DNA from 2 places in the Nocardiopsis sp. LOL_012 genome. Region 2 is predicted to be linked to the other one. Evidence: riboswitches for the same ligand, from Rfam matches in the RefSeq annotation. Region 2 holds a riboswitch; the other holds the start of a gene.
What was found. A riboswitch is a leader RNA that binds a small molecule or an ion and turns the genes downstream of it on or off. The one in region 2 is predicted to bind cobalamin.
Positions count from the first base shown of each region.

Region 1: it holds a riboswitch for cobalamin, as region 2 does, so the genes downstream of both, metE (5-methyltetrahydropteroyltriglutamate--homocysteine S-methyltransferase) here and ACFHWE_RS11390 (VWA domain-containing protein) in region 2, are expected to answer to the same signal.

Region 1 is NZ_JBHMIV010000001.1:278,168-284,182, forward strand. It holds gene ACFHWE_RS01255 (polysaccharide deacetylase family protein) at 1-1,258, opposite strand, end outside; gene ACFHWE_RS01260 (polysaccharide deacetylase family protein) at 1,399-2,982, opposite strand; cobalamin riboswitch at 3,170-3,414, shown strand; gene metE (5-methyltetrahydropteroyltriglutamate--homocysteine S-methyltransferase) at 3,553-5,826, shown strand; gene ACFHWE_RS01270 (DUF3558 domain-containing protein) at 5,929-6,015, opposite strand, start outside.
Region 2 is NZ_JBHMIV010000014.1:56,194-62,208, reverse strand. It holds gene ACFHWE_RS11390 (VWA domain-containing protein) at 1-1,688, opposite strand, end outside; cobalamin riboswitch at 1,716-1,891, opposite strand; gene cbiE (precorrin-6y C5,15-methyltransferase (decarboxylating) subunit CbiE) at 1,908-3,146, shown strand; gene ACFHWE_RS11380 (cobalt-precorrin-4/precorrin-4 C(11)-methyltransferase) at 3,214-3,966, opposite strand; gene ACFHWE_RS11375 (precorrin-2 C(20)-methyltransferase) at 3,951-5,462, opposite strand; gene ACFHWE_RS11370 (precorrin-8X methylmutase) at 5,459-6,015, opposite strand, start outside.

The sequences.
Region 1 (6,015 bases), on a different contig from region 2:
CCTCCGCGAGCACCTCGGGTGAGCTCTGGCCGAACGGCGGCCGGAACAGCGTCACCCGGTACCCGGTCTCCCGGCTGACGATCGCGTTCACTGTCGCCACCTGGCGGGGCAGCGCGCTGACGGGCAGGTCGCGCATGTGCTCGTGCTGGTCGTTGTGGTTGGCGATCTCGTGGCCCTCGGCGTAGGCGCGCCGGATCACCGACGGCCGGGTCAGCGCGGGGTCGCCGTTGAGGAAGAACGTCGCGACCACCCCCTCCTCGGCCAGCAGGTCGAGCAGGTGCGGGGTGGTCTCGGCGGGGCCGTCGTCGAAGGTCAGCGCCACACACCGGACGCCCTCCGCCGCGCAGTCCACGTCCTTGCCCGCGGTGACCTCCCCCGGGACGGCGGGGCGGTCGGCGGTCGGCGCGTCAGGTGCCGGTACGGCGAAGTCGGGCTCCTCCAGCGCGGAGGCCGCACGCGCCCGCTCACCCAGGTCGGACAGGAGAGGGGCCGCCTCCTCGGCGTCGACGACCACCCCGATCCGCCCCGGGGAGGCGTCCGGCGGGTGCCCCTCGCGCACCGGTGAGAGGTGCCCGTCGTCGAACTCCACCACGAGGTCGCCGTCGGCGTTGAAGCCCATCGAGTCGTAGGTGGACAGGATCGGCCACAGCGTGTCCGCTCCCGCGTGGGGGTGGCCGGCCAGCGCGTCGGTGACGATCCCGTTCAGCCGCTCCAACCCCTCCTGCCCGGCGATCAGTTCGGAGGAGTAGCGGGTCAGCCCCGTCTCGGCGTCGTACCAGTAGGTCGCGTACCCCTGCCGGAGCCCGTGCAGGTCCTCCACGGTGTGGACCAGGCGCACCCCCAGGACGCCGCCGCCGGCCGCCGTCACCTCCCAGTCGACGTCCAGGCTCACCGGCTCCCGGCTCCCGCCGTAGAAGTCGCCCACCCGCCGGTCCACGTGCCCGGCCAGCCCCTGGGAGAACCCCTCTGCCCCCTCGAACTCGGGGTAGGCGGCGGTCACCGCCACCCCGTCGGGGACGTAGGGGTGGCCGTCGAAGTCGGCCGCGGTGCCGGTCCACTCCGAGACGGGGCCCCCGGGGGCGTCGGCCACCACCGACATCAGGTCCGCGGCGTCAGCGGCGCCGGGCTCGGCGGCGCAGGAGGCTGCGGGCAGCAGGAGCGCGGCGGCCGCGGCCCCCGCCCACCGGTGCCCCTTCCTGCGGCTGCCCGGCGAGGGCAGGTCCCTCGGCTCGTGTACACGGGCGGTCGTCTGCCCCACCGGCGATACCTCATCCCTTGGTCTGAACGCGTAGCGGCTGCTGGGAGCAACATAGAGGACTGTGTGACCCTGCCTGGCCGGGTGGCCGGATCCGGCCACCCGGCCAGGCGGGGGAAAGGGACGGCGGGGGCGAGACCGGCTCAGCCCGCCGCCTCCTCGTCCACCTGTTCGCCGGTCCCGGGCGTCTCCGACGGCTGCTCCGCCTCCGGGATGCCGTCGGTGTAGAGGCCGCCGGGGGTGGTGGGGCCGAGCAGTTGGGTGACGGTGACCATCGTGAACCCGCGCGCGTCCAGTTCGGAGATGATCTGCCGCGACGCCGCGATGGTCGTGGGGTGGATGTCGTGCATGAGGATGATCGCCCCGTCCGAGGCCCCCGACAGCGCACGCTGGGTGACCAGCGAGGCGTCGCGGTCCCTCCAGTCGTAGGTGTCCACGTTCCAGATGATCTGGGACAGGCCCATGTCGGCGGTCACGGCGGTGACGCCCTCGTCGGTGGCTCCGTAGGGGGGCCGCATCATGTCCATGGTGTAGCCCGTCTCGCGGTACACCAGGGCCTGCACCGCGTCTAGTTCGGAACGCGCCCCCTGCTGGCTCAGGCCGGACAGGTCGGGGTGGTTCAGCGTGTGGTTGGCCATCTCGTGGCCCTCGGCGTAGGCGCGCCGCACCGTCGTCGCATGCGACATGACCGGCACCCCGGTGACGAAGAAGGTGGCGCGGGCGTCGTACTCGGCGAGCGTGTCCAGCAGGGCGGGGGTCCCGGCGCCGGGACCGTCGTCGTAGGTCAGCGCCACGCACTTGGTGGCGGGGTCGGAGCAGTCCACAGTGTCGTCGACCGGGGACAGCACGCCCGGAGGGGGCGTGTCCGTACCGCCTCCGGCCGTCGCGGGCGGGCTCGGCACGGAGAAGGCATCAGCGGCGACGGTCGCCGCGTCGCGGGCGCGCAGGCCCAGTTCCGACAGCAGCGGTTCGGCCAGGTCCCGTTCCACGACGGCGTGCACCCGGCCCGCGCCCACGGGCGCCACCTGGCCGTCGTCGAACTCCACGACCAGGTCGCCGGCGGGGTTGAACCCGACCGAGTCGTACAGCGAGGAGATGGGGTGGATGACCGAGCCGTCCGCCTGGTCGGGCACCCGCTCCAGGACCAGGTCGTTGAGGGCGGCCAGTTCGTCCTGCCCGGCGATCAGGGCGGTCGAGCCGTGCGCCAGGCCGGTGTCGGTCTCGTACCAGTAGGTGGAGCGGCGCTCCCGGGTCTCCTCGGAGTCGGTCTCGGTACCGGTCACGCGCACCCCCAGGACGTCGCCCGCGGCGGCGGTCAGCCCCCAGGAGCCCGTGTAGGACCTGGCACCGGGGTTGGCGGCCTCGAAGGCGCGCACCTCGCTGGCGAGCGTGTCCGCCAGGAACTCGGTGAGGGGGTCGGCACCCTGGACGGCGGGGTAGGCCACCGCCACCTCGGCGCCTCCGTCGTAGGCCAGGGAGACCTCCTCCACACCGACGACGTCGGCGGGGTCGACGACCGTGAGCTGGTCGGGGTCCCCGGTGGCCGCGGGGGGCCCGCTCTCCTCCGAGGACTGCGTGGCGGCGGTCCCGCCGGGGGAGGAGGGCGGCCAGGGCAGGACCGAGAAGCGGGTGGCGGCCAGGGCCAGGACGACCAGGACCGCGACGGCGCCGGCGGCCGTGGCCAGGGCGGCGACGGGGACCTTGGCGGACGGGGATGGATTGTTCACGTCGGGGGTTCTCCACGTTCATCCGGGGGCGACGAACATCGGCGGAGGGGAGGCGGGGGCGGCCTCTCTCCGCGGCTTGTATCGGTTGTGACGCACGACGGGGGCGTGCGGTTGCGGTGCGACGACGTGTGCCGGGGATGGTCGGAGCGGGGGCGGGGCCGTGACGGGCTGGCTGTCGGTCCTCCCTATACTCCCAGGTGTGGAAGGTACGCGTTCCACACCCGGGCCAGCCCGGGCGGTGCGCGTCGAAAGAGGGAATCCGGTGTGAATCCGGAGCTGCCCCGCAGCGGTATGTGGGAACGACAGTCGCCATGAGCACTGGTGGGCCGGCCGAGAGGACCGGTGACCGGGAAGCGGCGGCCGGTAGGTGACCGGACACGGGTCCGGTGGTGCCCGCGAGTCCGAAGACCTGCCTCCACCCGGCGGCCCGCCCGGGCCGCCGGTGGTCCCGCGCCCCGAGGGAGGGCCGGAGGCGGTGTCGGGCGCGCTCGCGGCGCGCCGCCGACGCGTGCCCTCCCATGCCCTCGTCCCGGTGCCGGAACCCGGCTTTCGACGAGGGAGAGAAGCTGTATGGACACGTCACAGGCCACCGGTGGGGGGAACGTGCGCTCCACGGTGCACGGCTACCCGAGGATCGGTCCGCGCCGTGAACTCAAGCGGGCGGTCGAGGCCTACTGGAAGGGTCGCCGCACCGCCGCCGAACTGGACACCGTCGCCGCTGGACTGCGCACGGACGCCTACGCCCTGCTGAAGGGGGCGGGGGTCGACGACCTGCCCTCCAACACGTTCTCCTACTACGACCACGTGCTGGACACCGCGGTCATGTTCGACCTGGTGCCGCCGAGGTTCGCCTCACCGGCCTCCGCCGCCGACCGCGACGAGGAGCTGCGCCGCTACTTCGCGCTCGCGCGGGGCGACCGGGGCGCCCCGCCGCTGGAGATGACCAAGTGGTTCGACACCAACTACCACTACCTGGTCCCCGAACTGGAGCCGGGCACCCGCCCGCGCCTGGTCGGCGACAAGCCCGTCGCCGAGTTCCGTGAGGCGGCCGGGGCCGGGTACCGCACCCGTCCGGTCATGGTCGGACCGCTCACGTTCCTGCTGCTGGCCAAGCCCGCAGACGGCGCCCCCGAGGGCTGGGAGCCGGTCGAGCTGCTCGATCCGCTCCTGGACGCCTACGCCGAACTCCTGGCCGACCTGAGGGCGGCCGGGGCCGAGGAGGTGCAGTTGGACGAGCCGGTCCTGGCCACCGACGAGGGCCGGGCCGCCACCAAGCACCTGGAGCGGGCCTACCGGCGCCTGGGGGCGCTGGCCGACCGTCCCTCCCTGCTGGTGTCCACCTATTTCGGATCCATCGGCGCCGACGCCCTGCGCGTTCTCAAGGACACCCCCGTCGAGGCGGTCGGCCTGGACCTGGTGACCGACTCCGAGGGCGTCGACGACCTCGTGAAGGTGTCCGGTCTGGGCAGTACCCGCCTGGTCGCCGGCGTCGTCGACGGCCGCAACGTGTGGCGCACCGACGTCCCCGCGGCGGCCGCAACCCTGGGCACGCTGCTCGGCCTGGCCGACGAGCTGACCGTGGGCACCTCCTGCTCGCTGCTGCACGTGCCCGTGGATCTGGACGCCGAGACGTCCCTGGACCCGGAGCTGCGCCGGGCGCTGGCCTTCGCCAAGCAGAAGGCCGAGGAGGTCGCCCTGCTCGGGCGGGTGCTCTCCCAGGGGGCCGGGGCCGGGCCGGAGGACTCCGCCTCCCCGCCGTCCTTCACCGACGCCCGGGTCCGGGCGCGGCTCGACGCGCTCGGGCCGGAGGCCGCCGTGCGCCCGGGGGAGCGGGGCGTTCCGGCCGACACCCCCCTCACCACCACGACGATCGGCTCGTTTCCCCAGACCGCCGAGCTGCGCGGGGCGCGCGCCGCCCACAGCAGGGGCGAGATGGGGCGGGAGGAGTATGAGCGGATCATGCGTGAGGAGATCGACCGCGTGATCGCCCTCCAGGAGGATATCGGCCTGGACGTGCTCGTGCACGGAGAGCCCGAGCGCAACGACATGGTCCAGTACTTCGCCGAGCGGCTCGACGGTTACGCGACCACCGAGTACGGGTGGGTGCAGTCCTACGGTTCGCGTTGCGTGCGGCCCCCGGTCCTGTACGGGGACGTCTTCCGTCCCGAACCGATGACGGTCGAGTGGATCACCTACGCACAGTCTCGGACGCGCAAGCCCGTCAAGGGCATGCTGACCGGCCCGGTCACCATGCTCGCCTGGTCCTTCGTCCGTACCGACCAGCCGCTGGGCGACACCGCCCGCCAGGTCGCCCTGGCGCTGAGGGACGAGATCGCCGACCTGGAGCGGGCCGGGATCCGCCACATCCAGGTGGACGAGGCGGCCCTGCGTGAGCTGCTGCCGCTGCGCGAGGAGCGGCGTTCGGCCTACATGGACTGGGCGGTGGGCTCGTTCCGCCTGGCCACCTCCGGGGTCGCGCCGACCACGGTGATCCACACGCACATGTGCTACTCGGAGTTCGGGCAGATCGTCGGCGGGATCGAGGCGCTGGACGCCGACGTCACCAGTGTCGAGGCGGCCCGTTCGCGGATGGAGCTCGTGGCGGACCTGGGCCGGCGCGGCTACGCGCGCTCGATCGGTCCCGGCGTCTACGACATCCACTCGCCGAGGGTGCCCTCGGCGGGGGAGATCGAGGAGTCCCTGCGCCTGGCGCTGGAGCACGTGGACGCCGACCGCCTGTGGGCCAACCCGGACTGCGGTCTCAAGACGCGCGGCTACGCCGAGACCGAGCAGGCCCTGCGCAACATGGTCGAGGCGGTCCGCCGGGTCCGCGCCGTCCTGTGACCGCAGCTCGCGCCGGCCCGCCGGGCCCGCGCGAGCGGACGGGCGCATACGAGGGGGCCGTGGCGCGTGCGCCGCGGCCCCCTCGGGCGTTCCGGTCCCGGGTCAGGCGCTGCCGACCAGGGCCAGGGCCTCGTTGCCGACGTTGAGCATGATGTCCTCGGTGTCGTCCGGCAGGCTCAGCTCGTCGAC
Region 2 (6,015 bases):
AGTTCGGCAGCCTCGCCCCGGAAGGTGACCAGGCCGACCTTGTCGCGTCGCCGGTAGGCGTCCAGGAGCAGGGAGAGGATGGCGGTCTTCACCTCGCCCATGCGCTTGCGCGCCGCCATGGAGCCGGAGGCGTCCACGCAGAACAGGACGAGGTTGCTCTCCTGGCCCTCGCGGACCGCCACGCGCAGGTCGGCGGGTTCGAAGCGCAGGCGGCCGCCACTGCGGGGCCGGGACGCGGCGGCCCGCACGGTCTCGACCATGTGCAGGGTGTCTCCGGGGCCCCGGCCGAGCGGGGCGGCACCGATCCTGCGTCCGCGCACGCCCACGGCGCGGCTGCGCCTGCCATCGGCCCCCTCTCCGGAGCCCCGCACGGTCAGCAGCCGGGTCCGGTAGGGGGCGGCGGCCCTGGCGACGGGCGCGCCGACCGCCGGGCCGGGTGCCGGGGCGTCGTCGCCGGAGCGGTCGCCCCGGGGCTCGGGTTCGGGGGCCTCCTCGGACACGGGCGGCTCCGGGTCCCCGGGCGCGTCCGTGCCCGAGGAGCCGGGTGCGGCGTCGGGATCACGGGGGCCCGTCTCGTCGGTGCCGGTGGGACCGTCGGTCCCCGAGTGGTCGCCGCCGTCCGTGCCGTCCGGTTCCGGCGGGTCGGGCGGCAGCTCCTCGTCGCCCAGCACCCGGTCGAGGAGGTCCTCGTCGAGGCCGGGGGCGTCGAAGGGGTTGCGTCGGCGCCGGTGCGGCAGGGAGAGCAGCGCGGCCCGGCGGATGTCGGCCCGGGTGACCGAGTCGCGCCCCGCCCAGGCCGCGTGCGCCATCGCCGTGCGCGCGGTGACGATGTCGGCCCGCAGCCCGTCCACCTCGAAGGCCGCGCACACCTCGGAGACCTTCAGCAGCGCGGCCTCCGACAGCCGCACCCGGGCGAGCCGGCCGCGGGCGGCGGCCACGCGCGCGGAGAGGGACCCCTCCGCCGTGCGGTAGCGCTCGGTGAAGGCGGCGGGGTCGGCGTCGTAGGCCATGCGGCGGCGCACCACCTCCACCCGGACGGCGGGGTCGGCGGGGGCGGCCACGTCCACGGCGAGCCCGAACCGGTCGAGCAGCTGCGGGCGCAGCTCGCCCTCCTCGGGGTTCATCGTGCCGATGAGCAGGAACCGGGCGGCGTGCTCCACGGAGAAGCCGTCGCGCTCCACGGTCGCCCGGCCGGTGGCGGCGGCGTCCAGGAGGAGGTCGACGAGGTGGTCGTGGAGCAGGTTGACCTCGTCCACGTAGAGGATGCCGCGGTGGGCCCTGGCCAGCAGCCCGGGTTCGTAGGCGACCCTGCCGTGGGTGAGCGCCTGCTCCAGGTGCAGGGAGCCCAGTACCCGGTCCTCGGTGGCGCCCACGGGCAGTTCGACCAGGCGCACCGGGCGGCTCTCCACGGGGGTCCCGGGTTCGAAGGGGCCGTCCGGGGAGCGCTGGCCGGGGTCCGCGGGGTCCACGGAGAACCGGTCGCCCCGGTAGACGTCCACGGGTGGCAGGAGCGAGGACAGGCCCCGCACCGCCGTGGACTTGGCCGTGCCCTTCTCTCCGCGCACCAGCACGCCGCCGATCTCCGGGGAGACGCTGGTGAGGACGAGGGAGAGGCCGAGGTCGTCGAGGGGTTCGTCGTCGCAGCCGACGATCGCGGAGAAGGGGTAGTGCGAAGACCGCAATGGCATGTGGAGGCTCCCGCTCGTTGCGCCATCGTTCAAGGACGGACGCGAGGCCGGTCTTCGGACTTGCCGGATCCCCTGTTCAAAGGGGCCCGGTTCACCGCAGCGGGCCTGTGCCGGAATCTCACCGGTCTTCCCAGATTCTCCCCTCCCGCCCTTCCCACCGTTTCCGATGGCCGGGCTGTCGGGGCACCTCGCGCCTGTGGCAACGATAACGTCAGGGGCATGTCGGACAAGACGCCCCCTTCTCCCGGAACCGGGATCACCGTCATCGGCATCGGCGCGGACGGCTGGCCGGGCCTGCCGGGGCGGCTGCGCGAGGCCGTCATGGCCGCGAAGACGGTGCTGGGCGGGCGCCGGCACTTGGCGCTGCTGCCGGACCGCCCCGGGCAGCGCCGCGAGGTGTGGCCCTCCCCCCTGCGCGAGCGGCTGCCGGACCTGCTCGCCTCCCTCGACGACGCCCCCGTGGTGGCGCTCGCCTCCGGCGACCCGCTGGTGTCCGGGATCGGCGCCACCCTGATCGACCTGCTGGGGCCGGACGCCGTGCGGATCGAACCCGCGGTGTCCTCGGTCGCCCTGGCCCGCGCCCGGATGGGCTGGCCCGCCGAACGATGCACCGTGGTGACCCTGGTCGGCCGCGACCCCCGGCGGCTGCTGCGCCACCTAGACCCCGGGCACCGCGTCCTGGTGCTCTCCTCCGACGCCCGCACCCCGGCGGCGGCCGCCGCCCTGCTGGCCGGGGCGGGCTACGGGACCACCCTCATGACCGTGCTGGGCGACCTGGGCTCGGACGCGGAGTCACGGCTGGCGGCCACCGCCGACCGCTGGCTGTCGGACCCGCCCGGGACGGTGCCCGCACTGAACGTCCTGGCCCTGGAACTCCTCGGCCCGCCCGGCCACGGCCTGGTGCCGGGACTGCCCGACGACGCCTTCGAGAGCGACGGGCAGCTCACCCGGCGGGACCTGCGCGCCTCGGCCCTGGCCCGGCTGGCGCCCGCGCCCGGGCAGCACCTGTGGGACGTGGGGGCGGGCGCGGGTTCGGTGGGGATCGAGTGGATGCGCACCCACCCGGCCTGCACCGCCACCGCCGTGGAGGCCGACGCCGAGCGGGCCGAGCGGATCGTGCGCAACGCGGGCCGCCTCGGCGTGCCCGGCCTGACCGTGGTCACCGGCCGCGCCCCAGCGGTGCTGGCCGGGCTGCGCGCGCCCGACGCGGTGTTCGTGGGCGGCGGGGCGACCCGGCCGGGCGTGCTGGACGCCTGTCTGGGGGCGCTGCGCCGGGGTGGCCGGATCGCGGTGCACGGGGTGACGGTGGAGACCGAGCGCCTGCTCGCCGACGCCCACCGGTCCCACGGCGGGGAGCTGACCCGCATCGCCGTGGAGACCGCCGCCCCCCTCGGGGGCTTCACCGGGTGGACACCGGCGCGCACCGTCACCCAGTGGTCCCTCACCAAACCAGCGTGATCTTGCCACCAGAACAGGAAAACGGCCCTGACCCTGCACTGGTAGCAAGATCACGCGATGGTCCCGGCTACCTCGGGCGGGAGGGGTCGTACAGGTAGGACTCCCCTCCCCCCTCGGGGTCGAGCGCCCGGCCCACGAGGATCACCGCCGCTTGGCGCAGCCCGGCCTCCTCGACCGCGTCGGCGATCGTGGCCACGGTGCCGCGCAGCACCGCCTCGCCCGGCTGGCTGGCCCGGTACACCACCACCACCGGGCAGTCGGCGCCGTACTCCGGCTCGATCTCCGCCATGAGTTCGCGCACCCGCCGGATGGCCAGGTGCAGCACCAGGGTGGCCCGGGTGGCGGCGAACGCGGCCAGCGACTCGGTGTCGGGCATGGCGGTCGAGCGGGCGCGGGTACGGGTCAGCACCACCGACTGGGCCACCAGCGGCACGGTCAGCTCCCGGCCCGCCAGCGCCGACGCGGCCGCGTAGGCGGGCACCCCCGGAGTGACGTCCCACGGCACGCCCGCCGCGTCCAGGCGCCGGGTCTGCTCGGCCAGCGCCGAGTACAGCGACGGGTCGCCCGAGGTGAGCCGGACGGTGTCCCGGCCCGCGCCGTGCGCCTCCACCAGGTGGGCGGTGATGCGGTCCAGGTCCAGGCCCTGGGTGTCCACCAGTTCGGCGCCGGGCGCGCAGTGGGTGAGCACCCGCGAGTCCAGGTAGGTGCCGGGGTAGAGCACGGTGTCCGCCTCGGCGAGCATCCGCGTGGCGCGGACGGTGAGCAGGTCGGCGGCGCCGGGGCCCGCCCCCACGAAGTGCACGGTCACGGCTGCACCCACCTCGGTGTCCAGACGCGGCCCGTCGCGGAGACGCGGGTGCCGGACGCGCCGACGATGAGCAGGCAGCGCATGTCGATCGCGGCCGGGTCGAGCTTCTCCAGCGTGGTCACCTCCAGGGACTCGCCGTCGCGGCCGATGGAACGGCCCACCACGACCACGGTGCCGGGGTCGCGGTGCTCCAGCAGGATCCTGCGGGCCGCGCGGATCTGCTCAGTGCGGGAGCGGGAGGCCGGGTTGTAGACGGCCAGGGCGAGGTCGGCCTCGGCGACGGCGCGCAGCCGCCGCTCCACCACCTCCCACGGTTTGAGCCGGTCCGACAGGCTCACCACCGCGAAGTCGCCGCCGACGGGGGCGCCCGCGCGCGCGGCCACGGCCTGCACGGCGCTGACGCCGGGCAGCACCCGGACCGGCACGTCCCGGTAGGCGGGGTCCTCGGCCGCCTCGAACACGGCGGTGGCCATGCCGAACACCCCGGCGTCCCCGCCGGAGACCACGGCGACGCGCTCACCGTTCTTGGCCAGGTCGAGGGCGAGGCGGGCGCGCTGGAGTTCGACGGTGTTGCCGGAGGCGTGCCGGGTGAGACCGGGGCGCTGGGGCACACGTTCGACGTAGCGGCCGTAGCCCACCACGTGGTCCACCTCGTCGAGCGCGGCGGACGCCTCGGGGGTGAGCCAGCCCTCAGGCCCCGGCCCCAGGCCGACCACCAGCAGTTCGGCGGCCGGACCGGCCGGTTCCGGCGGCGGCGTGGCCTGGGTGGCCTCGCGGGAGCGGGTGCCGTTGCGGCTGTCACCGGTGACCAGGATCAGGGAGAAGTAGGGCACCGTGGCCGGGTCGACCCCGGCGACCGGGAGCCGCCGCTCCCCGCTCATGGAGGCGCGCTCCACGTACACCGCGTGCTCCAGCCGCCCTGCGGCGGCCAAGGCGCGGCGCACGGCGGGGAAGGTGCGGCCCAGCTTCATGATGACGGCGGCGTCGGTGTCGGCCAGGCGGCGGGCCAGTTCCGCCTCGGGCAGGGTGCCGGGCAGCACGGTGAGCACGTCGGTCTGCCGGGCCAGCGGCGACTCGGCGACGGCCGTGGCGGCGGCGAACGCCGGGACACCGGGCACGATCCGGGTCTCGTAGCGCTGTGAGAGCCGGTCGTGCATGTACATGTACGACCCGTAGAACAGGGGGTCGCCCTCCGAGAGCAGGACGACGTCGCGCCCGGCGTCCAGGTGGGCGGCCAGCCGCGCGGCGGACTCGGTGTAGAAGTCGGCGAGGGCGCCCTCGTAGCCGCCGGGGTGGTCGGTGGTGCCGGTGGTCACCGGGTAGGTGAGCCGCTCCTCCACCGCCGCACGCGGGATGAGGTCGGCGGCGGCACGGCGGGCGTTGGACTCCTTGCCGACACCCGCGTGGTAGGCGACGACGTCGGCTCCGGAGATGAGCCGGGCGGCCTTGAGGGTGATGAGCTCGGGGTCTCCGGGGCCGACCCCGACACCGTGGAAGCGGCCGGTCACTCCTCCTCCTTGGCGAGTGCGTTCAGGGCCGAGGCGGCCATGGCGGAGCCGCCCCGGCGTCCGTGGGCGGTCACGTAGGGGATGTCGGCGCCGTGGCGGTCGGCGAACTCGGCGAGCGCCCGTTTGGACTCGGCGGCGCCGATGAAGCCGACCGGGCAGCCCACGATCGCGGCCGGGCGCGGCGCGCCGTCCGCCAGCATCTCCAACAGGTGGAAGAGGGCGGTGGGCGCGTTGCCGACGGCGACCACCGCGCCGTGCAGCAGCGGCTCCCACAGGGAGACCGCGGCGGCGCTGCGTGTGGTGCCCCACTCCCGGGCGAGGCCGGGCACCCGCGGGTCGCCGAGCAGGCACAGCACCTCGTTGTCCCGTGGCAGACGGGCGGCGGTCACACCGGAGGCCACCATCGTGGCGTCGCACAGGATGGGCGCACCGGAGCGGAGGGCGGCGCGCGCGGCGGACACCAGGCCGGGGTGGATGTCCAGGTCGTCGGCGAGGTCCACCTGTCCGGTGCCGTGGATCATGCGCACGGCGAGGCGCTCGGCGTCGGCGGGCA